2 regions of the Rhizobium sp. No.120 genome follow, and region 2 is predicted to be linked to the other one. Evidence: predicted binding sites of a transcription regulator. Region 2 holds the regulator's gene; the other holds the start of a gene.

What was found. Region 2 encodes PhoB, which activates phosphate uptake and scavenging genes when phosphate is short. Its sites were predicted from a motif close to TGTCATNNANCTGTCAT; they were not measured.
Region 1: a site for PhoB is predicted at 2,340-2,356, ahead of ACYJRZ_RS11100 (toxic anion resistance protein). Genes of this name have one in related genera too.

The regions. Positions count from the first base shown of each region.
Region 1 is NZ_BAAJNQ010000003.1:120,552-124,125, forward strand. It holds gene ACYJRZ_RS11095 (substrate-binding domain-containing protein) at 1-1,093, opposite strand, end outside; gene ACYJRZ_RS11100 (toxic anion resistance protein) at 1,098-2,177, opposite strand; gene ACYJRZ_RS11105 (cell envelope integrity EipB family protein) at 2,381-3,208, opposite strand; gene ACYJRZ_RS11110 (RidA family protein) at 3,344-3,574, shown strand, end outside.
Region 2 is NZ_BAAJNQ010000002.1:408,819-412,392, forward strand. It holds gene pstA (phosphate ABC transporter permease PstA) at 1-364, shown strand, start outside; gene pstB (phosphate ABC transporter ATP-binding protein PstB) at 380-1,195, shown strand; gene phoU (phosphate signaling complex protein PhoU) at 1,247-1,960, shown strand; gene phoB (phosphate regulon transcriptional regulator PhoB) at 1,992-2,675, shown strand; gene ACYJRZ_RS07740 (GcrA family cell cycle regulator) at 2,866-3,393, opposite strand.

The DNA of each region.
Region 1 (3,574 bases), on a different contig from region 2:
GGAGCTGTTCCTCGCCCGTGCCCGCCATCGAGCCCGAAAAATCGAGGCAGAGAGCCGTCAGCGAAGGCTTGCGCAATGCGACCTGATAGAGGTCAAGCGCCTGGCGTATCATGGCGGGCTCCGGCATGCGTATGGCCGTCACGATCCGGGTCGGATCAAAATTCCATATCGGGTCCGGCTTGGCAGCGATATCGGAGAGTGGAATGCGGCGGCCCGTATCGGCGATACGCTTCTGCACCGGCGCGGAGCGCAAATAGTCGACGAGCTGGTTGAAGAAGGTCTCTACCTCCTGCCCTCGCCCGTGATCGACAAAGCCGATAGGCGAATCGGCGACGACGACGCCATCGGCTGGGTAGATGGCATAGAGCGGCTCCTTGCCCATGCCGGCAAGCTTGTCATTGGTTTCCTTCAGAATCGCTTCGTAATTCCACATGGCGTCGTAAAGCACACCCTTGCCGGCGGAGTCCGTATAGAGATCCGCAAGCCAGCCCGACGAGCCCGACGAACGCTCCACACCGCCAAGCAGCGCCCGGACTGCGCTCTGGACATCCGGCTTGTCGAGATCGCCCGGCTCTATAACCGGCTTGTTGCCGAGCGCACTCGACAGCATGGCGAGATAGGCGCTGGCGCCGGAATTGGATTGCGTAGCCGACGTCATGAGAAATTTCAGCGAGCCACTTTTCACTGCCGCCAGTATGTCCTTCATATAGACCGGCTTGCCGACCCAGCCGAGCGCCTCGGCCTTGGATTTGCGCACGCCGAGAACGACCGGCATCTGCGCGACCGATGTCAGCGACTTCACGCGACGTTTGGTGTCGAACATATCGACCCAGACACCCGACGCCGGCCAAACGGCATCCTGCTCGACACCCTGCTCGCTCTGCAGCGCCAGGCCGATATCCAGCGTACCCTCATAAGTGAAGCTGCAGGCCGCCTTCTTCTCCTTGCAGAACTCTTCGACGATCGGCTGTAGGACGGTGTTTTCAGAGCCGGAAATGATCGAGAATTTAGAGACGTACCCTCCGACATTGCAACTGCTCAATAGGAGTGTGCCTGCCAGCGTCAGCGCGGTAGCAAAAGTGCGGACTGCCATGAGTTCACCGCGCCTCGATCATCGCCTTCTTGAGCTCAATGGTCATTTTCTGCATCTGCTGCTCGGCCTCGGCCCGCTTGGCGCGGCCGTCCTCCTGCACCTTCAGGACGCCACTGATCGTGTCGATCAGATCGCGGTTAGCGGCAGCAAGCGTGTCGATGTCGACGATACCGCGCTGCGATTGCTGTTCTATGGCAATCGCCTGGTCCTTCATCATTTTCGATGCCTGACGGATCATGTCGTTGGTGGCGTCGGTGACGGTCTTCTGCAGTTCAAGCGCCGATTTCTGCTGGGTCAAGCCCAAAAGGATCACCATCTTCTGCTTCCAGGCCGGCACGGTCAGCGCCGACGTCGCTTGCAGGTTCTCTATCAGAGTTTCGTCACCGGCCTGAACGATACGGATCTGCGGCAATTGCTGAATGCCGAGTTGGCGCGCCTGCTGCAGGTAGAAGACCCGCTTTTCCAACCGGTCGAGAGCCTGGAGGCTGTCCTGATAGACCTGCGCTTCCAGCATGCCGCCGCCGGGATTGGCCGAAGCCGCATCAGCGGCACTTTTCAGCCGGGGAAGCTCCGTCGCGCGGAAGCGCTCGGCAAACGTCTTTCCAGCCTGCACATATGCGTCGAGCTGTACGATGGATTGCTTGGTCTCCTCATGCAGGTCATCGAGGAGAGCGATATCGCGGCGCAGAATGTCTTTGTGGCGATCAAGCTCCAGTCCGATGCGGTTGATCTGGCCAGCCACGTCCTCGAACTGCTCCTTGAAACGCTCCAGCTTAGCTCTGAACGAAGAAAACATCCGCGACAGGAAACCTTCGTCCTTCAGCGAGGCCGGATCGAGCTTCTTCGACTTGACGATGATATCGGTCAACAGCTTGCCAACTTCGCCGAGATCGCGGTTGCGGACCTCGCGCAGTATACGGTCGGAATAGTCGGAAACGGCTTGCTGAGCGCGGTCGCCATAAACGGAGATGCCGGCGCGGTCGGTCAGATCGATGCCCTCTCCTATGCGGGCAATTTCTGCCGGATCGGCCGCAGCGACCAGCAGGGTGTTGGCGGAACCGGTGGAGATATCGGTATTGCTCATAGGTCGTGCTTTCTCGTCCATAGACTCGGGAACCGACCGCAAAAATTGCCAATCGCCCCCAAGACGATGCCCCCGCGCGCCCCACCACAATTCAAGATCGGCACAGAGAGAAGCTAAGCTTACCTCTGCGTGCCGATCGTTCCACACAATAATGAAACTTGGATCACAGTTTTATGACAGGGATCTTGCACGCCGAGGGAGAATTATTGGCACGCCTTCGTACCGAGAACTTCAAGCTTGGTGAGCTTGCCGGTCAGCACGAAGTCGCCGTAATCCATAGTGAGGTCGCGCGTGATGCCGTTCTCGTAGAGTTTAAACGACATGCGGTAGACGGGCGTGGCGTCGCCAGTAGATCTTTCATTGAAATAAGCCACGGTCACCGGCCAAAAAGGTGTCTTGGAGAATGCCCCAGCCTTGTCAGCATCTGGATCATCCGTCGCTGGCGTCTGTTCCTTGCCGACGACAGTGGTCGCGATCAGCGGCTTGTCGCCATCGTCGGAACCGTCGAAAACCTGCGCCTCGAAAAAGTTCTTGCCGAGCTTCGCATTGTGGATGATGTCGAGCATGTGCTCCGTCGGGAAGCGGCTCTCGATGATCTGGACTTGCTTGTTCTGCGGCTGCGTGAGATCGACTTTGATGCCCTTCTGGTCGTCACTTGCGGCGCCGCGCACATCCTTGTCGAGCTGGTTGTCGGTGTAGGATTTGGTTTCGAAGCGGAACAGGCGCTTATCAAGATCCTCGAAGGTCGTCGTCTGCTGGTCGCTGACGCGAGTGGAATCACCGGTGTCGATCTTCGTTACGAAGCGGAAATTGGTGGTGAATCCGGTGCAATCGGAGCCTTCGAACTCATAGACCATGCGGCCGACCATGCCGGAAATGCCGGAGCGATCGGAAGCATCCTTCAGTTCGAGATCATAAACGGCGCGATGTGCGATCAGCCCGCTCGGACCGGCCGCATAGGCTGCAGAAGCCCCCAGGGACAGGATGCTCAGGCCTGAAACGACGGTAGCAGCAAGACTCGATCGGAACATTCATTATCTCCTGTTGGACTCGCACGCGATGTTATAAGAACGCTTTCGGCTGAAACGAGGCTGCCGATCCTAAGTGACCGAATTTAGTCTTGATGCCGGATTTTTGAAGTTTTTACAACAAAACGGGAGATGAAAATGTCCGACGCTATCGAGGGCCGCCTGAAGGAACTCGGCATCGTTCTGCCGCAGGCCGCGGCACCGGCCGCCAATTACGTTCCCTATGTCATCAGCGGCAATCTTCTCTATCTGTCGGGCCAATTGCCGATGGAAAACGGCAAGATCGGCGTTACGGGCCATCTCGGCAAGGATGTGGATGTCGCCGGCGGCCAGCGCGCGGCCGAGCTGTGCGCCATCAACATTCTCGCC
Region 2 (3,574 bases):
GCCGCCGTCGATCCGCAGCGCGGCGCTCGGGCTTGGCGCCTCGCGCATGCAGATGGTCTTCCATCACGTTCTGCCGCTAGCTATGCCCGGCATTCTGACCGGCACGATCCTCGGGCTTGCGCATGCGCTCGGCGAGACCGCGCCGCTTCTTCTGATCGGCATGGTCGCCTTCGTCGCCAATTACCCGACATCGCCGCTCGATCCTTCGACGGCGCTGCCGGTGCAGATCTACATGTGGGCGAGCGAAGCCGAGCGTGCCTTTGTCGAAAGGACGTCCGGCGCCATCATCGTCCTTCTCTTCTTCCTCGTCGCGATGAACATCGGCGCCATCTTGCTGCGCCGCCGCTTCGAGCGGCGCTGGTAAGGGAGGGCGCACGAAATGAACATGATGACGGAAGCCGCAAGCGAAAGAGCCTTGGCCAAGAAGATGATCACGATCCCCTACAAGATGATCGGCCAGGACGTTTCGGTGTTCTACGGCGACAAGCGAGCGCTTTTCGATGTCAATCTGAAGATCCGCGCCAATACGGTCACGGCTCTGATCGGCCCTTCCGGCTGTGGCAAGTCCACCTTCCTGCGCTGCCTTAACCGCATGAACGATACGATTGAGACCTGCCGCGTCACCGGCAAGATCACGCTCGACGATCAGGATGTCTACGACGACAGCATCGATGTGGTTGAGTTGCGCGCCCGCGTCGGCATGGTGTTCCAGAAGCCCAATCCGTTTCCGAAGTCCATCTTTGAGAACGTCGCCTACGGTCCGCGTATCCATGGCCTGCATCGTTCCAAGGCCGATCTTGAGCATATCGTCGAAACCAGCCTTCAGAAGGCGGGTCTATGGGGCGAGGTGAAGGATCGGCTCCACGATGCCGGCACGAGCCTGTCTGGCGGCCAGCAGCAGCGCCTTTGCATCGCGCGCGCCGTCGCGGTCAGCCCGGAGGTCATCTTGATGGACGAGCCGTGTTCGGCGCTCGATCCGATCGCGACCGCGAAGGTCGAGGATCTCATCCACGAGCTGCGGGAGAATTTCACCATCGTCATCGTGACGCATTCCATGCAGCAGGCAGCACGCGTCTCGCAGCGTACCGCAATGTTCCATCTCGGCCACCTGGTCGAGGAGAACGACACCGATAAGATGTTCACCAATCCCGACGATTTCCGCACTCAGGATTACATCATGGGCCGTTTTGGTTGATGATGGCAGGCGCGCGGCTCCTTTCACATAGTTCACCTTGAGGATAGAAAAATGGTCTCCACTCACATTCTCTCTGCCTACGACGAAGACCTGAAGTTCCTGACCCGCCGCATTGCCGAAATGGGCGGCCTGGCCGAGCAGATGGTTAGCGACAGCGTACGCGCTCTCGTCAACAGCGATGCTGCTCTCGCGCAGAAGGTCATCTCCGACGATGTCGTTCTCGACCATGCCGAGCGTGAAGTCGGCGACAAGGCGATCGTTACCATTGCACGCCGCCAGCCGATGGCAGCGGACCTGCGCGAAATCATGGGCTCGATCCGCATCGCCTCCGATCTGGAGCGCGTTGGCGATCTCGGAAAGAACACCGCAAAGCGCGTCATCGCCGTGCAGGGAACTGGTGTTCCCCGCCGTCTCGCCCGCGGCATCGAGCATCTCTCCGAACTGGCGCTGAGCCAGCTCAAGGAAGTTCTCGATGTCTACGCGACCCGCTCGCCTGACAAGGCCGTGTCGATCCGCGAGCGCGACGAAGAGATCGACGCCATGTACACCTCGCTCTTCCGCGAGATGCTGACCTACATGATGGAAGATCCGCGCAACATCACCACCTGCACGCATCTTCTCTTCTGTGCCAAGAACATTGAGCGCATCGGCGATCATGCCACCAACATCGCCGAGACGATCTATTACATGGCGACAGGCGCGCAGCCGGAAGGCGAGCGCCCGAAGGACGATACCGCCAATACCGTCGGCGCAGTGACGGAATAATCTGGAAGCGAAGAAAGGAGACCATAGGCGCATGGTTCCGAGAGTTGCTGTTGTAGAAGACGAGGAAGCGCTTAGCGTTCTGCTGCGCTACAATCTCGAGGCCGAAGGCTTCGAGGTCGACACGATCCTCAGAGGCGATGAGGCCGAGCTGCGTCTCCAGGAGCGCATCCCCGATCTCCTGATCCTCGACTGGATGCTCCCTGGCGTGTCCGGTATCGAGCTCTGCCGCCGGCTGCGCATGCGGCCGGAGACGGAGCGCCTGCCGATCATCATGCTGACGGCCCGCGGCGAGGAAAGCGAGCGTGTGCGCGGACTTTCGACCGGCGCGGACGATTACGTCGTCAAGCCGTTCTCGACGCCGGAGCTGATGGCTCGCGTCAAGGCGATGCTGCGGCGTGCCCGCCCGGAGGTTCTCTCCACGGTGCTGCGTTGCGGCGATATCGAGTTAGACCGCGAAACCCATCGCGTCCACCGCAAGAGCCGCGAAGTGCGCCTGGGGCCGACGGAATTCCGCCTGCTGGAGTTTCTGATGTCCTCGCCGGGCCGTGTCTTCTCGCGTTCGCAGCTGCTCGACGGCGTTTGGGGTCATGATATCTATGTCGACGAACGCACTGTCGACGTCCATGTCGGTCGCCTGCGCAAGGCGCTCAATTTCTCCAACATGCAGGATGTCATCCGCACTGTTCGCGGGGCGGGCTATTCCATGGAAGCTTGAGCGGGTTGCCGCTCGGGTATCACCATTACAGCGCCACGCGTCTTTCAAGACGCGTTAAGGTCGCTGTAACATCTTAAAATGCTGCAAAATTTTCCCTTAAATCGATTCCGATTTAAGGAATTATGCAGGAGCGGCGGAAACAGAAAAACGGGCCTCGAGGGGCCCGTTTTTCTTTGTCTTGCTGCCACTTTCAGCCGTTGTTGCGCCGGCGCTCATGCACCGGCTGGTAGGCCATGCGCTGATGATAGGTGCAGTAGGGCGAAGAATCCGGGCTGTCGTTGCCGCAGAAGTGGAAGTCGTCCTTCAGCGGGTCGCCGACCGGCCACTTGCAGGTGCGTTCCGTCAGTTCCGTCAGGCCGAGGCGACGGGAGATCGGAACGACGACATTCGATGCCGGGCGATACTGGATTTCATTGACGGAATCGATCTCGATCTCTTCCTTCAGCATCGTTGCGCCCTGCTGGCGGGCGACCACCGTGCGGGTAGCGACGCGCGATCCGTAGGTTGCGGTGCGGGGTGCTGCTGCGCCGCGCTTTGGCGTGCGCGCCACAGTTGTGGTGCCGCCCGCCTTCGCTCGGCCGGGGAGGTTCAGGCGATGTACCTTGCCGATAACGGCATTACGGCTTACGCCACCGAGCTGCGCAGCGATCTGGCTGGCGCTCAAACCTTCGGACCATAGCTTTTTCAGCTTCTCGACGCGTTCGTCTGTCCAATTCATGCCCTGTCTCCGCTGTCGCGTTTCCGATGGCAGAATCCCTCACCATTGCCTCGCATGGGATCGAGGCGCGAAACGCTCTAAAATTGTGGTGACTAGTTCCGCCGCATGCAGTCTAGCAATTGGTTTTTAACCTAGTGTGAGGCTGACTCCGTGACAAGAGTCGCGGGAATCTTGAGGAATC